DNA from 2 places in the Isoptericola dokdonensis DS-3 genome. Region 1 is predicted to be linked to the other one. Evidence: predicted binding sites of a transcription regulator. Region 1 holds the regulator's gene; the other holds the start of a gene.
The links. Region 1 encodes HrcA, which represses chaperone genes, less so after heat shock. Its sites were predicted from a motif close to TTNGCACTCGNNNNNNNCGAGTGCNAA; they were not measured.

Region 1 (11,483 bases):
GGCGGCTACGACGACCCGCGCCCGATGGTGTTCTCGGGCCTGTACCCGATCGACGGGTCGGACTACCCGGTGCTGCGGGACGCGCTCGACAAGCTCAAGCTCAACGACGCGGCGCTCAACTACGAGCCGGAGACGTCGGTGGCGCTCGGGTTCGGGTTCCGCGTCGGCTTCCTCGGGCTGCTGCACCTGGAGATCGTGCGCGAGCGCCTGGAGCGTGAGTTCGACCTCGACCTCATCTCCACCGCGCCGAACGTCGTCTACGACGTGACGCTGGAGGACGGCACGGACGTCAAGGTGACGAACCCGTCCGAGTTCCCGGGCGGCAAGATCAAGGAGGTCCGCGAGCCGGTCGTCAAGGCCACGATCCTCACCCCCAGCGAGTTCGTGGGCACCGTGATGGGTCTGTGCACGGACCGCCGCGGCACGATGCACGGCATGGACTACCTGTCGGAGGACCGGGTCGAGCTGCGGTACACGCTGCCGCTCGCGGAGATCGTGTTCGACTTCTTCGACCAGCTCAAGTCCCGCACGCGCGGGTACGCCTCGCTCGACTACGAGCCCCAGGGTGACCAGTCGGCCAACCTCGTCAAGGTCGACATCCTGCTGCAGGGCGACCAGGTGGACGCGTTCAGCGCCATCGTGCACAAGGACGCCGCGTACGACTACGGCGTGCGGATGACGGCCAAGCTCAAGGAGCTCATCCCGCGCCAGCAGTTCGAGGTGCCGATCCAGGCCGCCGTCGGCGCCCGCGTGATCGCCCGCGAGACGGTGCGCGCGATGCGCAAGGACGTCCTGGCCAAGTGCTACGGCGGCGACATCTCCCGCAAGCGCAAGCTGCTCGAGAAGCAGAAGGAGGGCAAGAAGCGCATGAAGAACATCGGGTCGGTCGAGGTGCCGAAGGAGGCGTTCATCAGCGCGCTGTCCTCCGACGAGTCCGGTGGCGCCGGCAAGGACAAGGACAAGAAGAAGTAGCGTGCCCGCACTGCCCGAGGGCGAGGCCGTCCCCGCCGACGGCTCGCTGCCCCCGTCCGTCGCCGGCCCCCGGCCGTTGAACCGCGCGCGCAGCAGCGGGTTCGGCGTGTACGTGCACGTCCCGTTCTGCACGGTGCGCTGCGGCTACTGCGACTTCAACACGTACACCGCGTCCGAGCTCGGCGGCGGGGCGTCGCAGGTGGAGTACGCCTCCACGGCGCTGCGCGAGGTCGGTCTCGCGCAGCGGGTCCTCGCGGACGCCGGGCTGGGCGACCGCCCCGTGTCGACGGTGTTCTTCGGCGGCGGCACCCCGACGATGCTGCCCGCCGCCGACCTCGCACGGATCCTGGTCGGGGTGCGCGACGCGTGGGGGCTCGCCCCCGGCGCCGAGGTCACCACGGAGGCCAACCCCGACTCGGTGACGCCGGAGTCGCTGGCCGTGCTCGCCGAGGCCGGGTTCACGCGGGTGTCGTTCGGCATGCAGTCGGCGGTGCCGCACGTGCTGGCCACCCTGGAGCGCACCCACGACCCGGCGCGCATCCCCGACGTCGTGCGCTGGGCGCGCGAGGCCGGCCTCGACGTCTCCCTCGACCTCATCTACGGCACGCCGGGGGAGTCGCTGGACGACTGGCGCGCCTCGGTCGAGACGGCGCTCGCCACGGGCGTGGACCATGTCTCGGCGTACGCGCTCGTCGTCGAGCCGGGCACGAAGATGTTCGCCCAGGTGCGCCGCGGGCAGGTCGCCCTGCCCGACGAGGACGACCAGGCCGCCAAGTACGAGCTCGCCGACGACCTGCTCACCGCCGCCGGGCTCGGCTGGTACGAGGTCTCGAACTGGGCGCGCGGGCCCGAGCACGCGTGCCGCCACAACCTCGCCTACTGGCGCGGCGACGACTGGTGGGGCATCGGGCCGGGCGCCCACTCCTACGTCGGCGCCGCCGACGGCGGGTCGCAGGACGGCGAGGCCGCCGTGGCCGGGGTGCGCTGGTGGAACGTCAAGCACCCGCGGCGCTACGCCGCGCTGCTGGAGGACGACCGGTCACCGGGTGCGGGGCGCGAGCTGCTGACGACGAGCGAGGCGCACCTCGAGCGCGTGATGCTCGGGGTGCGCCTCGCCGAGGGCCTCGACCTGGACGTCCTGGACGCCGCCGGCCGGCGTGCGGTGGCCGGTCAGGTCGCGCGCGGCCTGCTCGACGGCGCCGCGGCGATCCACGGCCGGGCCGTGCTCACGCGCCGCGGACGCCTGCTCGCCGACGCCGTCGTCCGCGACCTGACGGCCTGAGCCCGGCGCCCCCGTGGTGGGGGCACCGGGCCCGGGCCGTGGGTGCGGTCAGCGGATGAAGCGGATCGTCAGCGGGTAGCGGTACCACTCCTGCCGCGAGCACGCGACGGCCGCCAGGATGGCGAACACGATCGAGCACACCCAGACGGCGAAGAACGTGAAGAACCCGATCACGACGAACATCAGGACGAAGCTGACGACGTAGCCGATCGCCAGGGTGATCTGGAAGTTCAGCGCCTCCTTGCCCTGGTCGTCGAGGTAGCGGCTGCGCTCGCGGTACACGAGCCAGATGATCAGCGGCACCAGGAAGCTGAGGAACACCCCGCCGAGGTGCGCGAAGATCGCCCACGTGCGCTCCTCGGACGGGCTCACCGTCGCGGGGCCGTAGCCGTACGGGGGCTGGCCGCCGGGCTGCTGGCCGTACGGCGGCTGCGGCTGGCCGTAGCCCTGCGGGCCGGGCTGCGCGTACGGGTCCGGCTGGGCGCCGGGGGCCGGCTGGGTGTACGGGTCCGGCTGGGCGCCGGGGGCCGGCTGGGCGTACGGGTCCGGCTGCTCGCCGGCCGGCCGCGGGTCCTCGGGCTCCGGGGTGCCGGGAGTCTGCTGGGACATGGCTGCTCCTTCGTCGGGCGGACGGCGGTCAGTGGACCAGCCGCAGGGTGAACGGGTAGCGGTAGAGCTCGTGCCGGTTGACGGCGACGGCCGCGAGGATCGCCAGGACGAGCGCGGCGATCCACACGACGGCCAGCAGCACCGAGCCGACGGCGGCGAAGAGCCAGCCGATCAGCGGGATGTCGCCGAGGACGTTGCGCAGCACCAGGCCCACGGCGGACGCGACGAGGACGCCGATCTGGAAGTTCAGCGCCTCCTTCGCCTGGTCGGCCACGTAGGCGCTGCGGTCGCGCAGCGCGATCCAGATCACCAGGGGTGCGAGCACGCCGAGCAGCCCGACGCTGAGGGCGGCGACGATCAGCGGGCCGACGTGGGCGAAGATCGCCCACATGCGCTCGTCGGAGCGGGACAGCGGCCGGGGCGCGGGCGCCGGGGCCGGGGAGCTCTGCGTCATGTCCTCATCCTGACAGAGCAGGAGGTTGTCCGGAATGTCGGCCCGCAGGCCGGGCTCCGGTGGCGGACCTCGGCGCGCCGTCCGAGAGTGGTGACGCAGGCCCACGACCAGGAGGAACGATGAGCCAGAACACGCCGACCCCGCCGCCGGAGCCGACCGACCCGTCCGGTCAGGGGCAGCCGCCGCGACAGCCGGCGCCCTCCGAGCCTCCCGCGCAGCCGTACCGGGAGCCGAGCGGCGTCTACCAGCAGCCCGGCGAGCCGCACCAGCAGCAGCCGTCGTACGAGACCTACCAGCAGCCGGTGGGCGAGCGGCCGGTCGGCGACCAGCCGATCTACGCCGCCGCGGCGAGCTCGGCCGCCGACGTGGCGCGCAACGACACCAAGGGCTTCTTCGGCGCGCTCTTCGACTACTCGTTCATGACCTACGTGACGCCGAAGGTCGTCAAGATCGTCTACATCATCGCGACGGTCCTCATCGCGCTCGGCTGGCTGATCGCGCTGGTCGCCGCGTTCAACTACAGCGTCTGGTCCGGGATCCTGTTCCTGCTGTTCGGCTGGATCCTGGCGCTGGTCTACCTGGCGCTCGTGCGCATCACCCTGGAGTTCTACCAGGCGATCGTCTCGGTCTCGGAGAAGGTCAACCGCTACGCGCAGCGTGACGGGATGGTCTGACGCGCCTCAGGCCGTCACGAAGTCGATGAGCTCCTCGACCCGGCCCAGCAGGGCCGGGTCGAGGTCGCGGTAGTCGCGCACCGTCCCCAGGATCCGCTGCCAGGCCCGGCCGACGTCCTGGGTGGAGGCCGCGGGCCAGCCGAGCTCGCGCAGGATGCCGCGCTTCCACTCGGTGCCGCGCTCGATCGTCGGCCACGCCGTCAGGCCCACCCGGGCGGGCTTCACCGCCTGCCACACGTCGACGTAGGGGTGCCCGAGCACCAGCACGGTGCCGGACGCGACGGTGCGCAGGGCGTCGTCGGCGATCCGTCGCTCCTTCGACCCGGGCACCAGGTGGTCGACGAGCACGCCGACGCGGCGGTCGGGCGTCGGCGCGAACTCGGCGAGGGCCTCGGCCAGGTGGTCGACGCCGTCGAGCATCTCCACGACGACCCCCTCGACGCGCAGGTCGTCGCCCCACACCTTCTCGACGAGCTCAGCGTCGTGCTTGCCCTCCACCCAGATGCGCGAGCCGCGGGCCACGCGGGCGCGGGCGCCGTGCACGGCCACCGACCCGGAGGCGGTGCGCGTCGGTGCGGCGGGCGCTCGGGACGTCACGGGGGCGGTGAGCTCGACCGGCTTCCCCTCGACCCAGAACCCGGGGCCGAGCGGGAACGAGCGGGTACGGCCGCGCCGGTCCTCCAGCACCACCAGGTGCACGCCCCCGGACTTCTCGACCCGGACGACGGCGCCCACCCAGCCGGTCTGCACCTCCTCGACGACGAGGCCCTGCTCCGCAGCACGCGGCTGCGAGGTGGGGCGCGCCCGGTGGTGCGCCGACCCGGACGGGCCAGGGCCGGGCGCGGAGGACAGGACGTCGGAGCCGTAGCGGTCGTGCACGGCCGCGAGCCTACGGAGCGGACGGCGGCCCGTGCGCGACCGACACACCCTCCGACGACGGCGACCCGGCGGACCCCGTCGTGCGGGCGAGGACGGCGGCCTCGGTGCGGCTGGTCACGCCGAGCTTGCGCAGGATCGCCGAGACGTGCACCGACGCCGTCTTGCGGGAGATGAAGAGGCGCTCGGCCACCTGGCCGTTCGTCAGGCCCTGCGCGACGAGGTCGAGCACCTGGACCTCCCGTTCGGTGAGGCTCGCCAGGCCCTCGGCCGGTGCGGCGCTCGGCCGGGCCCGCCGGGCGAGGAGCCCGGCGTCGTCGAGCAGGGCGGTCGCCCGGGTCGTCACGAGCCCGGCCCCGATCTCCTCGCCCGCCTCGACGGCGGCGGTCAGCAGCCCCCGCGCGGCCGACCTGTCGTCGGCGTCGAGGTGCGCCTCACCGTCCCGCAGCAGGGCGTACGGGCGCAGGTGGGCCGGCGCACCGTCCACCACGTCGAGCGCCGCGACCGCCGACCACGGCGCGTCACCCAGCTCGGCGGCGAACACCGTCGCCCAGACGCCGCGGGTGGGCCACGACACGGCCGCGAGCGCCGCCCGGTACGGGGCGTCGTCGACCGGCCTGCCTTGGGCGCGGGCCTGCGCCACCGCGCGCGCGGCGACCACCAGCACCGTCAGGGCGTAGGCGCCGGTCAACCGGCCGGGGTCGAGCGCGGGGGAGACCAGGTCCAGGGCCTCGTCGACGTCGCCCCGCTCGAGGGCCAGCTCGGCCAGGGTCGCGCGCACCCGCGCCCGGACCTGCATCTCGATGCGGTCGTGCCGCAGCCACTGCGCCCGGTACCGGCGGCCCATCGACTGGGCCCGCTCGCCGTCGCCGCGCCACAGCGTGAGCCACGTCCACCGCTCGGTGAGGTAGACGGCGAACTGGCTGGGAGCCACGAGCGGCACGGACCGTTCGTACCAGGCGGCTGCCTCGTCCCAGCGACCGAGCCCGATGAGGGCCTCGGCCACGTTGCCCTCGAGCATCGCGAGGCTGCCCCAGCCCGCGCCGCGGGCCCGCGCGAGGTCCGCCCCCGCGGATGCGAGGGCCCGTGCCCGTTCGAACTCGCCGAGCTTGACGTGCTGGTCGGACATGTTGGTGTGGAAGCGGCTGATCGCGTCCCAGTCGTCGCCCGCCAGCCGCCGCGACGCGGCGAGGTCGTCGACGCCGGCGAGGTCTCCGGCGTCGACACGGGCCACCCCGCGGGTGTTGAGCAGCACCGCCTCCAGCGCGCGGTCGCCGGTACCCCGGGCGGCGTCCAGCCCGCGGTCGGCGGCGTCGACCGCGACGGCGTGGTCGCCGTCGAGCATCGCGGTGCGGGCCTTGAGCCGCAGCAGGGGCCCCAGCGTGCCGAGGTCGTCCGGCGGTGCGGTCGCGAGGGCCTCGTCGAGCAGGGCGCGGCCCGCGTCGTCGCCGGTGCGCAGCGTGTGCACGGCCACCTGCCCGAGGGTGCTGGCCCGCCCGGCGGGGTCGTCGGCGGGCCACTCGGCGAGGGCCTGGCGCGTCAGGGCGAGGGCGCGGTCCAGCAGGCTCGCGGAGTGCTGCGCCTCGGCCACCGCGAGGAGGAGGTCGTGGTGGGTCGTCCCGGTGAGCCGCTCGGCATCGGGCACGAGGTCCCACATCTCGAGGGCGCGCTCGCCGAGCGCGACCGCCGTCGACGACGCGGCGTCGTGCCCCGCGGCCGCCTGGGCGGCCACGGCGGCCGCCAGCGCGCGGTCGGGCAGGTGGGCGTGCCACCAGTGGTCGGCGATCTCGGCGAGCCGGGGCACGGTCGCGGGCAGCCCCGCCAGCGCCTCGGCGTACGCGGTGTGCAGCCGCCGCCGCTCGGACGGCAGCAGCTCCTCGGCGACCGCCTCCTGCAGCAGGGCGTGCCGGAACCGGTAGCCGTCGGCCTCGGCGACGAGCACGACGGCGTCCACGGCCTCCCGCACGGCGGGCTCCGCGGTGGCGAGCGCGTCCTCGCCGAGCACGGCGGCGAGCAGGTCCAGCGACGCGCGCTGACCTGCCGCGGCGACGGTGCGGCACAGCGCCTGCGCCTCGGGCGACAGCTGGGAGTAGCGCACCAGCAGGACGTCGCGCAAGGACAGCGGCAGGTCGTCGCCGAGGCAGCAGGCGAGCTCCTCCACGTAGAACGGGACCCCGCCGGAGCGCTCGACGAGCTCGGCCAGGGCGACCCCGTCCGCACCGCCCCGCGGGTCGACGGCCCGGGCCAGCGCCGCGACCTCGTCCGCGCCCAGCGGGCCGACCTCCAGCCGGGCGGCGAGCCGGGCCCGGTCGAGCTCCGCGAGCGTCGTGCGCAGCGGGTGCCGCCGTCCGACGTCGTCGCTGCGGAACGTCGCGACGACGGCCAGCGCCGAGGTGCGGGCCGCGCGCGCCAGCCGGACCAGGGTCGAGCGGGTCGCGTCGTCCGACCAGTGCAGGTCCTCCAGCACGACGACGACCGGCCGCCCGGAGGCCACCGTGGACAGCAGGTCGGCCAGCACCTCCGGGCCGCGACCGCTCGCGACGCCCGGCCGCTGGGCGACGAGCCCCGGCACGATCGCGCCGAGGGCGTCCGCCGCCGGGCCCGCGGCCGCCAGGACGTCGTCGGCGCCGAGGGCGTCGACGAGGTCCCGCACGACGCCCTCCAGGCCGGCGTAGGGGACGGGACCGGAACCGGAGTCGGCGCACTGCCCACGGGCGACCAGGACGTCGCCGTCGAGGCTCGCGAGGACCTCCGCGACGAGCCGCGTCTTGCCGATCCCGGCCTCGCCGGACACGACGACCGTGCCGCCGGCGCCGCCGCGGGCGTCGTCCACCACACGGCGCAGCGTGGCGAGCTCGGCGTCACGGCCGACGAGCGGTGCAGGGTCCGGTGCCATGCGGACATCGTGCCAGGCGGCGCCCGCCCCGGACCCACCGGGACGGGCGTCGTCGGCCGCCACGCGGCCCGGTGCGTCGGTGACGGTCACGCGGTGCGGTGCGTCGCGCCGGGACGCAGCGCGTCGAGCAGACGGGACCACCGGGCCCGCGCGCCCGCGAGCACCGGCACGGCCGGGCGGTCGGCGGCGAGGCGCTCGCGGGCGCGGCGCACCTGCTCGGCGCGGGCGACCAGCTCGGCCTCGCGCAGGCGGTGGTCGGTCAGGTGCTCCCAGTGGTCCATGTCAGGCTCCTCGGCCGGTGCGGCGGCGGGCCGGTCGGTCCGTCGAGATCCAGGTTCGCGCCGTGAGGTAGGCGACCGGATCGGGCAGGTCACCGGTTCTGCGGCGCGGGTCCGGGCCTCGGTGGCGCCTGAGGTACCTCAGGTCGCCGGGGCGTCCTCCGCGGCCGTGCTCGGGACGCGTAGGATGGCACTCAGCAACGGAGAGTGCTAAGACGGCACGGGGTGCGACGACGGGAGGGACGTCCGGTGAGCGAGGAACGCAGGCTCGAGGTGCTGCGCGCCATCGTCGAGGACTACGTCACGACGCGGGAGCCCGTGGGCTCGCGCATGCTCACCGAGCGGCACCGGCTCGGCGTCTCGCCCGCCACCATCCGCAACGACATGGCGGCGCTGGAGGAGGCGGGCTACATCGCCCAGCCCCACACGTCCGCCGGCCGGGTCCCCACGGACGCCGGCTACCGGTTGTTCGTCGACCGGCTCGCCGAGGTGCGGCCCCTCAACGTGCCGCAGAAGCGCGCCATCGAGACCTTCCTGTCCGAGGCGGTCGACCTCGACGACGTGCTGTCCCGGGCCGGGCGGCTCATCGCCCAGCTCACCGGCCAGGTCGCGGTCGTGCAGTACCCGTCGCTGCGGCGCTCGGGTCTGCGCCACCTGGAGCTCGTGCCGGTCGCCGTGGGCCGCATCCTCGTCGTCGTCATCACCGACACGGGGCGCGTCGAGCAGCGGTTCTGCGAGCTGCCCGTCGGCCCCGACGGGGCGGAGGTCGGCCCGGGTCTCGACGAGGCCGGGCTGGGCGAGCTGCGGGCGCGGTTCAACGCGGCGGCCGCGGGCAAGCGGCTCGCCGACCTGCCGGCCGCGTTCGACGCGCTCGTGCGGGCCACCGGGCCGGAGCTCGGCGGGGTCGCGCGCGCCGTCGCCGACCTCGTCGTCGACACCCTCGACACCGAGACCGAGGAGCGCGTCGTGCTCGCCGGCACCGCGAACCTCGCCCGCTCCGGGACGACCTTCGAGCTCGGGCTGCGGCCCGTGCTGGAGGCCCTGGAGGAGCAGGTGGTGCTGCTGGGCCTGCTCACCGAGATGACCGGCGACGGCGTCGAGGTCCGCATCGGGCACGAGAACCGCCTCGACGGGCTGGCCGAGGCCAGCGTCGTCGCCACCGGGTACGGCAGCGAGGGCGACACCATCGCCACGCTCGGCTCCATCGGCCCGACCCGGATGGACTACCCCGCCACGATGGCCTCGGTGCGGGCCGTGGCCCGCTATCTCTCCCGCGTCCTGCCGGGCTGACCCCGGCGTCCCCTGACCACACCTCGCACGTCACCGAAGAGAGACCTGTGACCGACTACTACGAGATCCTCGGCGTCGAGCGCGACGCCACGCCCGAGCAGATCAAGAAGGCCTACCGCCGGCTCGCCCGCGAGCTGCACCCGGACGTCGCGGGTGCCGAGGGCGAGGAGAAGTTCAAGGACGTCGCCCGGGCCTACGAGGTCCTGTCCCACCGCGAGAAGCGCGAGCAGTACGACATGGGCGTCGACCCGACGGCGCCCGGCGGCGGCGCGGGCGGCGGCTTCGGCCAGGGCTTCGGCTTCCAGGACATCTTCGAGACGTTCTTCGGCGGCGGCGGCCAGGCGGCCGGGCCGGTGCCGCGCGCCCGCCGCGGCCAGGACGCCCTCGTCCGCCTGGACATCGACCTGGTCGAGGCGACGTTCGGCGCCAAGCGCGAGCTCCAGGTCGACACCGCCGTCGTGTGCGGCACCTGCGGCGGCAAGGGCTGCCGGCCCGGCACCGACCTGCAGACCTGCGTGGCCTGCCACGGCCGCGGCAACGTCCAGCGGGTCGCGCGGTCGTTCCTCGGCCAGGTCATGACGACGGCGCCCTGCGACGTCTGCAAGGGCTTCGGCACGATCATCCCCGAGCCGTGCGCCGAGTGCTCCGGCGACGGGCGCGTGCGCTCGCGCCGCACCCTGACGGTCAACGTCCCCGCGGGCGTCGACACGGGCACCCGGATCAAGCTGACCTCGCAGGGCGAGGTCGGTCCCGGCGGCGGCCCCGCCGGCGACCTGTACGTCGAGATCCGCGAGAAGCCGCACGAGGTGTTCGTCCGGCGCGGCGACGACCTGCACTGCACGCTGCCCGTGCCGATGACGGCCGCCGCGCTCGGCACCGTGCTCGAGCTCGACACCCTCGACGGCGCCCAGGAGATCGACCTGCGGCCCGGCACCCAGCCCGGCCAGGTCGTCACGCTCAAGGGGCTCGGCGTCGGGCACCTGCACGGCAACGGCCGCGGCGACCTCAACGTGCACGTCGAGGTCCAGGTCCCGACGGCCCTCGACGACGAGCAGGTCGAGGTGCTGCGCAACCTCGCCCGCCTGCGCGGCGAGGAGCGGCCCGAGCCGCGGCTCGCCGCCGCCCACCCGGGCGTGTTCTCCCGGCTGCGGGACAAGTTCAGCGGCCGCTGACGTGAGCGCACCGGTGTTCCTCGCCGACGACGGCACCACCTCCGGTGTCGTCGTCGGCGACGTCTACACCCTCGGTGGCCCCGAGGGTCGGCACGCGAGCGTCGTCCAGCGGCGCGAGCCGGGCGAACGGGTCGACGTCGTCGACGGGGCCGGCACCCGCCTGTGCGGGATCGTCGCCGCGACCGGGCCGGGCGAGCTGCGGCTGCAGGTCGCCGAGGTCGTCGTCGAGCCCGCGCCCGACGTCGTGCTGACCCTCGTCCAGGCGCTCGCCAAGGGCGACCGCGACCACCAGGCGGTCGAGGCCGCCGTCGAGGTCGGGATCGACGCCGTCGTGCCGTGGCAGGCGGACCGATCGGTCGTCGTCTGGCGGGGGCCGCGGGCCGAGAAGGCGCGGTCGCGGTGGGACGCGCTCGTGCGCGCCGCCGTCAAGCAGTCCCGACGCGCCTGGCTGCCGCCCGTCGCCGAGCACCTCACGACGACCCGCCTCGCCGCGCGCACCGCCGACGTCGTCGCCGCGGGTGGCGCCGTCGTCGTCCTGCACGAGGAGGCCACGACGCCGCTCGCCGACGTGGTGCTGCCCGCCCCCGCGGCGCCCGGCGCCCCCGCACCCGAGCTGCTCGTGGTGGTGGGGCCCGAGGGCGGGATCTCCGCCACCGAGCTCGAAGCGCTCGTCGCGGCCGGGGCGGTGGCCGCCCGGCTCGGGCCGCACGTGCTGCGCACCTCCAGCGCCGGGCCCGTGGCCGCGGCGATCCTGTGCGACCGGCTCGGCCGGTGGCGGTAGCGTGGAGCGCATGAGCGACAACGGCAACTCCGACTGCCTGTTCTGCCGGATCGTCGCGGGCGACCTGCCCGCCGACGTGGTGGCGACCACCGACCGCGTCGTCGCGTTCCGGGACATCGACCCGCAGGCGCCCGTGCACGTCCTCGTGGTGCCGCGCGAGCACCACGGCGACGTCTCCGTGCTCGCCGCTGCCGACCCT
Region 2 (11,483 bases), 1.6 Mb from region 1:
CGTCCCCGACGGCCTCGACGTTGTCGGCGACGCGCTCCAGGAACTGTGCGTGCGGCTCCGGCGCGAGGGTGGAGAACGAGTCGAAGGCCTCCAGCGCGGCGGCCGTGGCGACCGTGACCTGGTCGGGGTCGAGCAGGGAGTAGGCGGGGGCGAGCTCCTCGCCGGTGGCGGGGTCGCGGCCGACGACGGTGCCGGCGGTCCCCTCCAGCGGGGCGCCCGCGACGATCGAGTGGCCGGTGAGCACGGCGGTGGGGGTCATGACTTCCTTCCTTCGCGGTGTCGTCAGCGGGTGAGGGCGGACTCGGTGGGGCGGACGCCCGCGGCGTCGACGAGCGCCCGCAGGTCGTCGACGTCGGCGGCCGTGAGGTCCTGCAGGGGCGGGCGGACGCCGCCCAGGTCGCGGCCGACGGCGCGCAGGCCGCCCTTGACGATCGACACCCCGTAGCCCTTCGCACGGTCCCGGATGTCGAGGTACGGCAGCACGAACCTGTTGAGCTTCTCGGTGACGGCGTCGCGGTCCTGCGCACGGACGTCGCGGTAGAACGCGAGGGCGAACTCGGGCACGAAGTTGTACATCGCCGAGGAGTAGGTGCTCATGCCGAGCTGGAGCAGCGGCAGGGCGTAGGTCTCCGCGGTGGGCAGGCCGCCGAGGTAGAAGAGCCGGTCGCCGTTGCGGGCGTAGACCCGGGTGAGGTGCTCGATGTCGCCGACGGCGTCCTTGAAGCCGATGAAGTTGGGGTGCCGGTCGGCGAGCCGTGCGACGGTCTCGGCGGAGTAGATCGCGTTGGCCCGGTTGTAGACGATGACGCCGGTGCCGGTGGCGGCGCAGACCGCGGAGGCGTGCTCGAGCAGGCCCTGCTGGTCGCACTCGGTGAGGTAGGGCGGCAGGAGCAGCACGCCCTCGGCCCCGGCGGCCTCGGCGGCGCGGGCGTTCTCGACGGCCTGCGCGGTGTTGCCGCCGGCGCTGCCGAGCACGGGGGTGCGGCCCTGGGCGGACTCCACGGCCAGCCGGAACACACGGGCGGCCTCAGTCGGCGTGAGGCTGAAGCCCTCGCCCGTCCCGCCCGCGGCGAACAGCCCGCCGACGTCGAAGCTGGTCTGCCAGTCGATGTGCTCGCGGTACCGCGCCTCGTCCACGTCGCCGTCGGCGGTGAACGGGGTGACGGGGAACGACAGCAGGCCGTCCTTGAGCGTTCGGGCAAGGTCCGCGGGTGAGTACGTGGCCACGTGGCCCCTCCTGTGACAGACGTCGACGTCGGCGAATGGTTCTGTCGGTCAACCTACGAAGCCATCACGATGCCTGTCCAAGCCCGAGTCGGCATCGATTCATGCCGGGCGAGCATCGCTGCCGGGTGCGCTCTAGTCCTGGTCGGAGCGCAGGTGGTGCAGCAGCTGGTGCAGCGCAGGGTTCTTCGACGTCCGGTCCCAGATGGCGTGCAGCTCCACCACGCCGTGCGGCACGTCCGCCAGCTCGAGGAACCGCACCCCGGGAAGGCCGAGCAGCCGCGCCGACTCGGGCACGAACGCCACCCCACGGCCCGCCCCGACCAGCGAGCACATCGTGAGGATCTGGCTCACGACGTGCACGACGTCCGCGTGCGACAGGTCCACGTACCGCACGACCATGTCGTAGAAGTAGCGCGCCTTCGTCGGGTGGTGGCCGATGATCGGCAGGTCGCGCAGGTCCGCGGCGCGCACCGCGTACGACGTGGCGAGCGGGTGCGACTCCGGCACGACGAGCACGAGGTCCTCGGACAGCAGCAGCCGGGAGTCGAACAGCTCGTCGTCGAAGGGTGGCCGCCCGAGCGCGAGGTCGAGCTCGCCGCGCCGGATCGCCTCGATCTGCTCGATCGTGACGAGCTCCTGGAGGTCGAGGTCGACGGCGGGCATGACCTCGGAGATGGTCTGCATCAGCGTGCCGAGCAGGCTGAACCCGGTGGCGGCGGTGAAGCCGAGCCGCAGGACGCCCGCACGGCCGGCCGCGATCCGGCGGGCGAGGGCCGGTGCGGCGTCCGCGGCGGTGAGCAGCCGACGCGCCTCGGCGAGGAACACCGTGCCGGCGCTGGTGAGCTCGACGTGCCGGTTGTCGCGGTCGAGGAGCGCGACGCCGACGGCACGCTCCAGCTTCTGCACCTGCCGGCTCAGCGGCGGCTGCGTCATGCTCAGGCGTTCCGCCGCGCGCCCGAAGTGCAGCTCCTCCGCGACCGCCACGAAGCAGCGGACCTGGTCGAGGGTGTACATGCGCCTCCTTGATGCCTTCCTTGGATCAAGTCATGCCGTTTCTGGCTTAGACAGGCATCGTACGACCGCCCTACTGTCGAGAAGCCCCAGCACTGCGGTGCCCGCACCGCACCGGACGTCTCAACGAGGAGAACCCTGATGACACCCGCACGCCGGACCCTCACCGGGGCCGCCGCCGCCGCCACCGTCCTCGCCCTCGCCGCCTGCGGCGGCAACGTCGGGGGCGGCTCCGACGCCGGGTCGTCGGCCGCCTATCCGTCCGGCCCCGTCACCCTCACCGTCGGTCAGGACGCCGGCGGCTCCACCGACCTCATCGCACGCGCCGTCGCCGACGGCATGGCGGACGACCTCGGTGTCGCGGTCCCCGTCGTCAACCGCGCCGGGGCCAACGGCGCCGTCGCCACCCAGGAGGTCGCGGCCAAGCCCGCGAACGGGCAGGACCTCGTCCTGCTCAACGCCTCCCTCATCACCATCACGCCTCTGGCCGTCTCCGAGGACGAGGCCGTCAGCCTCGACGAGCTCGACGTCATCAAGGGCCTGTCGCAGGACGACTACGTGCTGGTCGCCAGCAAGGAGTCCGGGTTCCAGACCCTCGACGACCTCGAGGCGGCCTCCGGCGACCTCACCTACGGCACCACCGGCGTCGGCACCGGCTCCCAGCTCGCCCAGGCGCTGCTGTTCGCGCAGGCGGAGATCGAGGGCCAGGACATCCCGTTCGACTCCGGCTCGCCCGCCCTCACCGCCGTCGTCGGCGACCAGGTCCAGGTCGCGACCATCCAGCTCGGCGAGGCCAAGCCGCAGATCGACGCCGGCAACGTCGTGCCGCTCCTCGCGTTCTCCCAGGAGCGCAACCAGTTCCTGCCCGACGTCCCGACCGCCGCGGAGGAGGGCTACGACGTCCCCGTCGCGCAGTACCGCGCCCTCGCCGCACCGAAGGGTCTGCCCGACGACGTCAAGGCCCGGCTCGTGGAGTCCGTGGACGCGGCGATCGCCACCGACACCTACCAGCAGTTCAACGAGAACCAGCTGCTGACCCCCCACGAGATCTCCGGCGACGAGGTGGTCACCGAATGGACCGAGCTGGCCGACAGGTACGAGGAGCTGACCGAGGAGTACGGCATCTCCCTCACGGAGTGACCAGCCGACGACGCCCGAGGAGCAGCATGATGACGACCCAGCACCCCGAGACCCCGACGCCGCGCGAGCCCGCGCCGACGCCCCCGGCCGACGACGCTGCGTCGCCCGCGGACGCACCGACGCTGCGCGAGGTGGTCACCGGGGCCACCGCCGAGAGCGAGTCCGAGGCCGACGAGCAGCTCCCGCCGCCCGCCGGTGGCGTCGCGAACCTCGCCGCCGCCCTGGTCACCCTCGGGCTCGGGGTGCTGGGCGTCGTCGTCTCCGTCGCGCTGGGGATCGGCACCCCCGCCCAGCCGGGATCAGGCATGTGGCCGCTCGCGGTCAGCGTCGCGCTCGTCGTGCTGTCCCTCGCGCAGCTCGTCGTCGGCCGTGCGGGCGGCGACGGGGAGAAGTTCACACGGCACTCCTGGTACCCGGTCGTCGGGCTGGTCACGCTGCTCGGCATGGTGGCCCTGCTGCCCGTCGTCGGGTTCGAGATCCCGTCCCTGCTGCTCTGCCTCGTGTGGACGAAGTTCCTCGGCGGGGAGACCTGGCGGTCCGCCGTCCTCACGTCCGTCGTCACGACCGGGGCGCTCTACGCGATCTTCGTCGGGGCGCTCGGCACCAACGTCCCCCACCTGTTCTGACCCGCGCGAAGGAGACGCCACGTGGACAACCTGCAGAACGTCGTCGCCGGGTTCGAGGTCGTGCTCGAGCCGACCAACCTCCTGTACTGCCTCCTCGGGGTCGTCATCGGGATGCTGGTCGGCGTGCTGCCCGGCCTCGGACCGGCGGCCACGATCGCCATCCTGCTGCCCCTCACCTACGGCATCGAGCCGGTCACCGCCATCATCATGCTCGCCGGGATCTTCTACGGCGCCCAGTACGGCGGCACCATCACGTCCGTGCTGCTCCGGCTGCCCGGTGAGGCCAGCTCGGTCGTCACCGTGCTCGACGGCCACGCCCTGGCACGTCAGGGCAAGGCCGGGACCGCGCTCGGCATCGCCGCGATCGGCTCGTTCGTCGGCGGCACCATCGCCATCGTCGGCCTGACCTTCCTCGCGCCGCTCGTCGCCGGCTTCGCCCTCGACTTCGGCCCGCCCGAGTACGCGGCGCTCGCCCTGCTCGGCATCCTGCTGGTGGCGACCATCGCCTCCGGCGCCCGTGTCAAGGCGCTCATCGCCGCCGTCGTCGGGCTGCTCCTGGCCACCGTCGGGCGCGACGCCTTCACCGGCGTCGAGCGGTTCACGTTCGGCAACCTCGACCTGGCCGACGGCATCGACTTCGTCCCCGTCGCGATGGGCCTGTTCGGGCTCGGCGAGATCCTCTACAACCTGGAGGAGCGCCACCGCGCCGTGCACGCGCCCCGCAAGGTGACGAACGTGTGGCCGTCACGTCAGGACCTGCGCCAGTCGTCCGGCGCCGTGGGCCGCGGCTCCGTCCTCGGGTTCTTCCTCGGCGTCCTGCCCGGAGGTGGCGCCACGATCGCGTCGATGGCCGCCTACGCGACGGAGAAGCGCCGCGCCAAGGACCCGTCCCGGTTCGGCAAGGGCGCGATCGAGGGCGTCGCCGGGCCGGAGACCGCGAACAACGCCGCCGCGACCAGCTCGTTCATCCCGCTGCTGACGCTCGGCATCCCCGCCAACGCCACCATGGCCCTCATGTTCGGCGCGCTGCTCATCCAGGGCGTCACCCCCGGCCCGCAGCTCGTCGACCAGGACCCGGAGCTCTTCTGGGGCGTCGTCAACTCGATGTACATCGGGAACGTGCTGCTCCTGATCATGTCGATCCCGCTGGTGGGGATCTTCGTGCGGATCCTGCGGGTGCGGCCCGCGATCCTCGCGCCCGTCACGGCCCTCATCACGCTGCTCGGCGCGTACACGATCAACAACTCCGTGTTCGACGTCCTGCTGGTCGTCCTGTTCGGCGCCGTCGGCTACCTCATGAAGAAGTTCGGCTTCGAGCCCGGACCCCTCGTCCTGGCCTTCGTCCTGGGCTCCCTGCTCGAGGAGAGCGTGCGCCGCTCGCTGCTGCTGTTCGGCGGCGACCCCACCGGGTTCCTGACCCGCCCGATCTCGGCCGTCCTGCTGGCGCTGTTCGTCGTCGTCGCCGTCTGGCCGATCATCCGTTCCACCCGCCGGCGCCGCAGCGCCGCGCAGGACACCATCGACCGCGAAGGAGCATCCGTATGAGCATCGTCGTGGGGTACGTCCCGACAGCCGTGGGCGAGGCGGCGACCACGGCGGCCATCGCCGAGGCCCGCCTGCGCGGCGAGGAGCTCCTGGTCCTCAACTCGGCGCGGGAGGGCTCGCTCGTCGAGTCGACCGTCGCCAGCGACGACGACCTCTCCCGCGTCCTGGCCGACGCCGCGGCCGCGGGCGTCGTCGCGCGGGTCGTGCGCGGCACGCACCGCGACGACTTCAGCGAGGAGATCCTCGAGCTGGCCGCCGCGCACGACGCCAGCCTGATCGTCATCGGGCTGCGTCGGCGCAGCCCGGTCGGCAAGTTCATCATGGGGTCTGTCGCGCAGCGGATCCTGCTCCAGGCCGAGCACCCCGTGCTGGCGGTCAAGCCACGCGCCTGACCGTTCCGCCGGGCGGGCGCGTCAGCGCGCCTGCCCGGTCTCCGCGAGGAGACGCCGCCGCGAGGCGGCCAGGTGGACCCGCATCGCCGCCGCGGCGGCGAGCGGGTCCTGGCCCGTCAGGGCGTCCAGCACCGCGCGGTGCTCCTGCACGACCGTGACGAAGCGGTCGCCCTCGGGAGGATCGAGCCGGCCGCGCGGCATGGCGATCATCTGCGGACCGAGCCGGTCGACGGCGTCCAGCAGGTACCGGTTGTGCGAGGCCTCCGCGACGAGCCGGTGGAACCCGAAGTCGTGCTGCATGGCGGTGGAGGGGTGGTCGTACGCCGTGCGCAGGTCGTCGAGGCGGGCCGTCAGCGCGGCGAGCTGCGCCGGGGTGCGACGCTCCGCCGCGAGTGCTGCCGTCTGCGTCTCGAGGCCCAGGCGGTAGTCGAGGAGCGCGAGGCGGTCCTCGACGGTGCGGGCGAGAGGGGCGGCACCGGCGTCGTCGGCCGGCGGCGTCAGCGCGTACGAGCCGCTGCCCCGCCGGGTGTGGACGAGACCCTCGTTGTTGAGGCGGGCGACGGCCTCGCGCACGACCGTGCGGCTCACGCCGTGCTCGGCGGCGAGGCGCGGCTCGCTGGGCAGCTTCTCGCCCGGAGCGATCACCCCGTCGACGATCTGCGCGCGGAGCGTGGCGACCAGGGCGCTGCTCAGGGTCGGTGGCATGGCCCCATGCTTCCATCCCGTCCGCGGCCGGCGGCGGGGCCCCGGAGGGCTCGCCCGCCGCCGACCGGGTTCATCGCGTGCCGACGAGCACGCTGTCCGTGGTCCAGGCCCGCGCCTGGTCGGTGAGGGTGACGCCGAGCCCAGGGCGGTCCGGGACGAGCATCCGGCCGTCCTTCGTCTCCAGGCGCTCCTCGAAGAGCGGGTCGAGCCAGTCGAAGTGCTCGACCCACGGCTCGCGGGGGTAGGTGGCCGCGAGGTGCAGGTGAATCTCCATGGCGAAGTGCGGTGCCAGGTCGAGGCCCGCCTGGTCGGCGAGGGTCAGGAGCCGCAGGAACTGGGTGATCCCGCCGACGCGGGGGGCGTCGGGCTGGATGATGTCGCACGCCCGGGTCGCGATGAGGCGCTCGTGCTCGGCCACGGACGCGAGCATCTCGCCCGTCGCGATCGGCGTGTCCAGGGCCGCGGCGAGCGCGGCGTGACCCTCGGCGTCGTAGGCGTCGAGCGGCTCCTCGATCCACACCAGGTCGTACGGCTCCAGGCGGCGGCCCATGCGCAGGGCGGTGGTGCGGTCCCACTGCTGGTTCGCGTCGACCATGAGGGGGACGTCGGGCCCGATGTGCTCTCGTACGGCCTCGACGCGCGCGAGATCGGTGCGGTTGTCGGGCAGGCCGACCTTGATCTTGATGCCACCGATGCCCTCCTCGATCGAGCGGGTGGCGCGGTCCTTGACCTCGCCGATGCTCGCGTTGAGGAACCCGCCGGACGTGTTGTAGGTGCGCACGGAGTCGCGGTGGGCACCGAGCAGCTTGGCCAGCGGCAGGTCCGCCCGCTTGGCCTTGAGGTCGTACAGCGCGATGTCGATCGCCGCGAGCGCCTGGGTGGCGACGCCGGACCGGCCGACGGAGGCTCCCGCCCAGAGCAGCCTGGTGTAGAGCTTCGCGATGTCGTTCGGGTCCTCGCCGATCGCGGCGGAGGCGACCTCCTGGGCGTGCGCGTACTGGGCGGGCCCGCCCGCCCGCTTGGAGTACGAGAAGCCGAGGCCGGTGTGACCCTGCTCGGTGGTGATCTCGGCGACGAGGAACACCACCTCGGTCATCGGCTTCTGGCGGCCGGTGAAGACCTTCGCGTCGGAGATCGCCGTGGCCAGCGGGAGGGTGAGGGTGGAGAGCTCCACGCTCCGGACGGCATCGGGTCGGTACGGCATCGTGCTCCTTCGCGGTCTGCCGGGCCTGGGCGGCCCTCGCGGGACGGCCCCCGCTCGTGGTGAGCATACAAGTTTCTCACTTGTCTGACCAGAGTGACCGCCCCCTCGCCCTGACAAGTCGTTACGCACCGTTAACACGGCCGGCACGCCGGGAACATCGTCGACCTCTTGACTTTCAATCACTCGAAAGAAAGTAGGAGGCGAGACCATGACGCAGCAGGCCGAAGCCCCGGTCGGCACCGGCACCACCGCCGGCGCCCGGGCGCACGCCAGGGCGCAGGAGGGGACCGTCGTCGCGGACGCCCCCGCCGTCCCCGCCACCACCTGGCCCCGGCCGCCCGCCCACGTCGACCCCGGCCGCCTCGTCTGGGCCGAGCGCGTCGCGGGCGGCGGCTACGCGCACCGCGTGCTGGCCCGCGGCACCACCGTGCGGCTCACCGACGTCGCCGGCGACGCCTGCGCGCACGTCCTGCTCTTCCACGCCGACGCCCCGTGGGAGCGGCTCAACGTCGCCGACACCGTCAAGGTGCAGTGGCAGGTGTACTCGGGCGCCGGCCGGCTCCTGCTCAGCGACCAGGCCCGCGTGCTCGCGTCCGTCGTCGAGGACACCTCCGGCCACCACGACACCCTGTACGGGACCTCGACCCAGGCCCGCAACGAGCAGCGGTACGGCGACGGCTCCCCCGAGGGCCCCTCGCCCGCCGGTCGCGAGCTGTTCGTGCTGGGTGCCGCGAAGCACGGGCTCGGGCGGCGCGACGTCCCGCCGTCGGTGTCGTTCTTCCAGGGCGTGCGCGTCGACGACGCGGGCCGCCCCCGCTTCGAGGGCTCCGCCGGACCCGGCGCGTCGGTCACGCTGCGCACCGAGATGCCGGTCGTGCTGCTGATCGCCAACGCGGCGCACCCCCTCGACCCGCGCGAGACGTACACCTCGACGCCGCTGGAGATCGTCGCCTGGCGCGACCGCCCCACCGCGCCCGAGGACGACCTGTGGACGGCGACCCCCGAGGGCCGCCGCGCGTTCGAGAACACCCACGACCACCTGAAGGGACGGGGTCTGGCATGAGCATCCTGGACGGACGGACCGAGATCTACCGCGCGATCGTCGCGCCCCGCGCCCCGTGGTCGCGGGTGCTGCGCGCGGGCGAGGTGCTGACCGTCGTCGACCTCGACGGCAACCAGGCGGTGGACTTCCTCGCCTACGACGCCCACGACACCTCCCGTGCCTACTCGGCGCAGGCGACCCTCCAGGGCCAGGACTCGATCTTCCTGACGACCGGCAGCGTGCTGCGCGACAACGAGTACGCGCCGCTGCTCACCGTGGTCGCGGACGACGTCGGCCGCCACGACACGCTCGGCGGGGCGTGCTCGAAGGAGTCGAACATGCTGCGCTACGGCCACCACACGTGGGGCCAGCACGCCTGCGCGGAGAACTTCCTGCGGGAGCTGAGCCGTCACGGCCTCGGCAAGCGCGACCACGTGCCGAACGTCAACTGGTTCATGAACGTGCCGGTGGACCCCGACGGCGCCCTCGGCATCGTCGACGGCATCTCCTCCCCCGGGCTCTCGGTGAGCCTGCGCGCCGAGAAGGACACCCTCGTCGTCGTCTCGAACTGCCCCCAGGTGAACAACCCGTGCAACGGGTTCGACCCGACCCGCGCCGAGATGGTGGTGACGATCGATGCCTGAGCCCCGCACCGTCCTGGTGGCCAACCGCGGCGAGATCGCGTGCCGCGTCGTCCGGTCCGCCCGCGACCTCGGCCTGCGCACCGTCGCCGTGTTCTCCGAGGCCGACCGCGGCGCCGCCCACGTGCACCTCGCCGACACCGCCGTCCTGCTCGGCCCCACGCCCCCGGCGGAGAGCTATCTGTCGGTGGACGCGCTGCTGCGCGCCGCCGCGGAGACCGGCGCCGACGCGATCCACCCCGGCTACGGCTTCCTGTCCGAGGACGCCGCGTTCGCCGAGCGCGTCGAGGCCGCCGGGATCGCGTTCGTCGGCCCGACGCCGGAGCAGCTGCGCGTCTTCGGCACCAAGCACACGGCGCGCGCCGCCGCGCAGGCCGCGGGCGTGCCCGTGTTCGCCGGGACCGGTCTGCTGGCCGACGCCGACGAGGCGGTCGCCGCCGTCGAGGCGCTCGGCTACCCCGTCATGCTCAAGGCGACCGGCGGTGGCGGCGGCATCGGCATGGTCGTGTGCCGCGACGCCGACGAGCTGCGGGACGCGTACGAGCGGGTGCGGCGCATGGCCGCCCACAGCTTCGGCTCCACGGGGATGTTCGCCGAGCGGTACGTCGAGCACGCCCGGCACGTCGAGGTGCAGGTGTTCGGCGACGGCGCCGGGTCCGTCGTGTCGCTCGGTGACCGCGACTGCTCGCTGCAGCGCCGCCACCAGAAGGTGCTCGAGGAGGCACCGGCGCCGGCGCTGCCCGACGACGTCCGCGCGCTCCTCCAGGACTCCGCGCGCCGCCTGGCCGCCTCGGTCGGCTACCGGTCCGCGGGCACCGTGGAGTTCGTGTACGACGCCGAGCGCCAGGAGGCGTCGTTCCTCGAGGTCAACGCGCGGCTCCAGGTCGAGCACCCCGTCACCGAGGCCGTGACCGGCGTCGACCTCGTCGCGTGGATGCTGGAGCTCGCGGGTGGCCGGACGGACCTGCTGGACCCGTACGTCGACCCCGCGACGGGGCTCGGTGCCGTGCCGGTGCGCGGGCACGCCGTCGAGGCCCGCGTGTACGCGGAGGACCCGGCGCTGGACTTCCGGCCGTCGGCCGGCCTGCTGACCCGCGTCGACCTGCCGACCGGGCCGGGCGTGCGCGTCGACGCCTGGGCCGAGACCGGCACGGACGTGTCCACCGCCTACGACCCGCTGCTCGCCAAGGTGATCGTGAGCGCCGCCGACCGCGACGCCGCCCTCGACGGCCTGCACGCAGCGCTGGGCCGGACGCGCGTGGACGGCATCGAGGTGAACCTCGGGCTGCTGCGCGCCTCCACCGAGCTGCCCGAGGTCCGGGCCGTGGAGCACAGCACGCGAACGCTCGACGCCGTCGGCGACCCCGAGCCCCGCGTCACGGTGGACCGGCCCGGGCTCATGACGACCGTCCAGGACGCCACCGGCCGCCTCGGCCTGTGGCAGGTCGGCGTCCCACCGAGCGGCGCGATGGACGACCGCTCCCTGCGGCTGGCCAACCTGGCGCTCGGCAACGACGAGAACGCCCCCGGCCTGGAGTGCACGGCCACCGGCCCGGCGCTGCGGTTCACGCACGCCACGACGGTCTGCGTGACCGGTGCCCCCGCCCTGGTGACCGTCGACGGAAGGCCGGTGGCGCAGTGGGAGCCGGTCGCGGTGCCGGCCGGCGGCGTGCTCGACGTCGGCGACGCGACGGCGGGCCTGCGCACCTACGTGGCGTTCGCCGGCGGCCTCGACGTGCCGGACTACCTGGGCAGCGCGGCGACGTTCACGCTCGGGCAGTTCGGCGGGCACGGCGGGCGGGCGCTGCGCCCCGGCGACGTGCTGCGCACCACCGGGGCCGAGGTCGCTCCGACAGGGCCGATCGACCCGGCGCGACGCCCACGGTTCGGCACCCACTGGGACCTCGCGGTGACCGAGGGGCCGCACGGCGCACCGGAGTTCTTCACGCG

Region 2: the regulator HrcA is predicted to act here: its motif matches at 7,924-7,950, upstream of I598_RS11725 (urea amidolyase associated protein UAAP1).

The regions. Positions count from the first base shown of each region.
Region 1 is NZ_CP014209.1:257,066-268,548, forward strand. It holds gene lepA (translation elongation factor 4) at 1-972, shown strand, start outside; gene hemW (radical SAM family heme chaperone HemW) at 974-2,254, shown strand; gene I598_RS01160 (DUF4870 domain-containing protein) at 2,303-2,863, opposite strand; gene I598_RS01165 (DUF4870 domain-containing protein) at 2,892-3,317, opposite strand; gene I598_RS17320 (DUF4282 domain-containing protein) at 3,437-3,991, shown strand; gene I598_RS01175 (DUF3097 domain-containing protein) at 3,998-4,870, opposite strand; gene I598_RS01180 (helix-turn-helix transcriptional regulator) at 4,881-7,763, opposite strand; gene I598_RS01185 (hypothetical protein) at 7,850-8,044, opposite strand; gene hrcA (heat-inducible transcriptional repressor HrcA) at 8,291-9,331, shown strand; gene dnaJ (molecular chaperone DnaJ) at 9,379-10,503, shown strand; gene I598_RS01200 (16S rRNA (uracil(1498)-N(3))-methyltransferase) at 10,505-11,284, shown strand; gene I598_RS01205 (HIT domain-containing protein) at 11,295-11,483, shown strand, end outside.
Region 2 is NZ_CP014209.1:2,498,375-2,509,857, forward strand. It holds gene I598_RS11680 (aldehyde dehydrogenase (NADP(+))) at 1-259, opposite strand, end outside; gene kdgD (5-dehydro-4-deoxyglucarate dehydratase) at 283-1,227, opposite strand; gene I598_RS11690 (LysR family transcriptional regulator) at 1,360-2,241, opposite strand; gene I598_RS11695 (tripartite tricarboxylate transporter substrate binding protein) at 2,380-3,378, shown strand; gene I598_RS11700 (tripartite tricarboxylate transporter TctB family protein) at 3,408-4,004, shown strand; gene I598_RS11705 (tripartite tricarboxylate transporter permease) at 4,026-5,549, shown strand; gene I598_RS11710 (universal stress protein) at 5,546-5,941, shown strand; gene I598_RS11715 (FadR/GntR family transcriptional regulator) at 5,963-6,646, opposite strand; gene I598_RS11720 (L-talarate/galactarate dehydratase) at 6,717-7,850, opposite strand; gene I598_RS11725 (urea amidolyase associated protein UAAP1) at 8,059-8,913, shown strand; gene I598_RS11730 (urea amidolyase associated protein UAAP2) at 8,910-9,536, shown strand; gene uca (urea carboxylase) at 9,529-11,483, shown strand, end outside.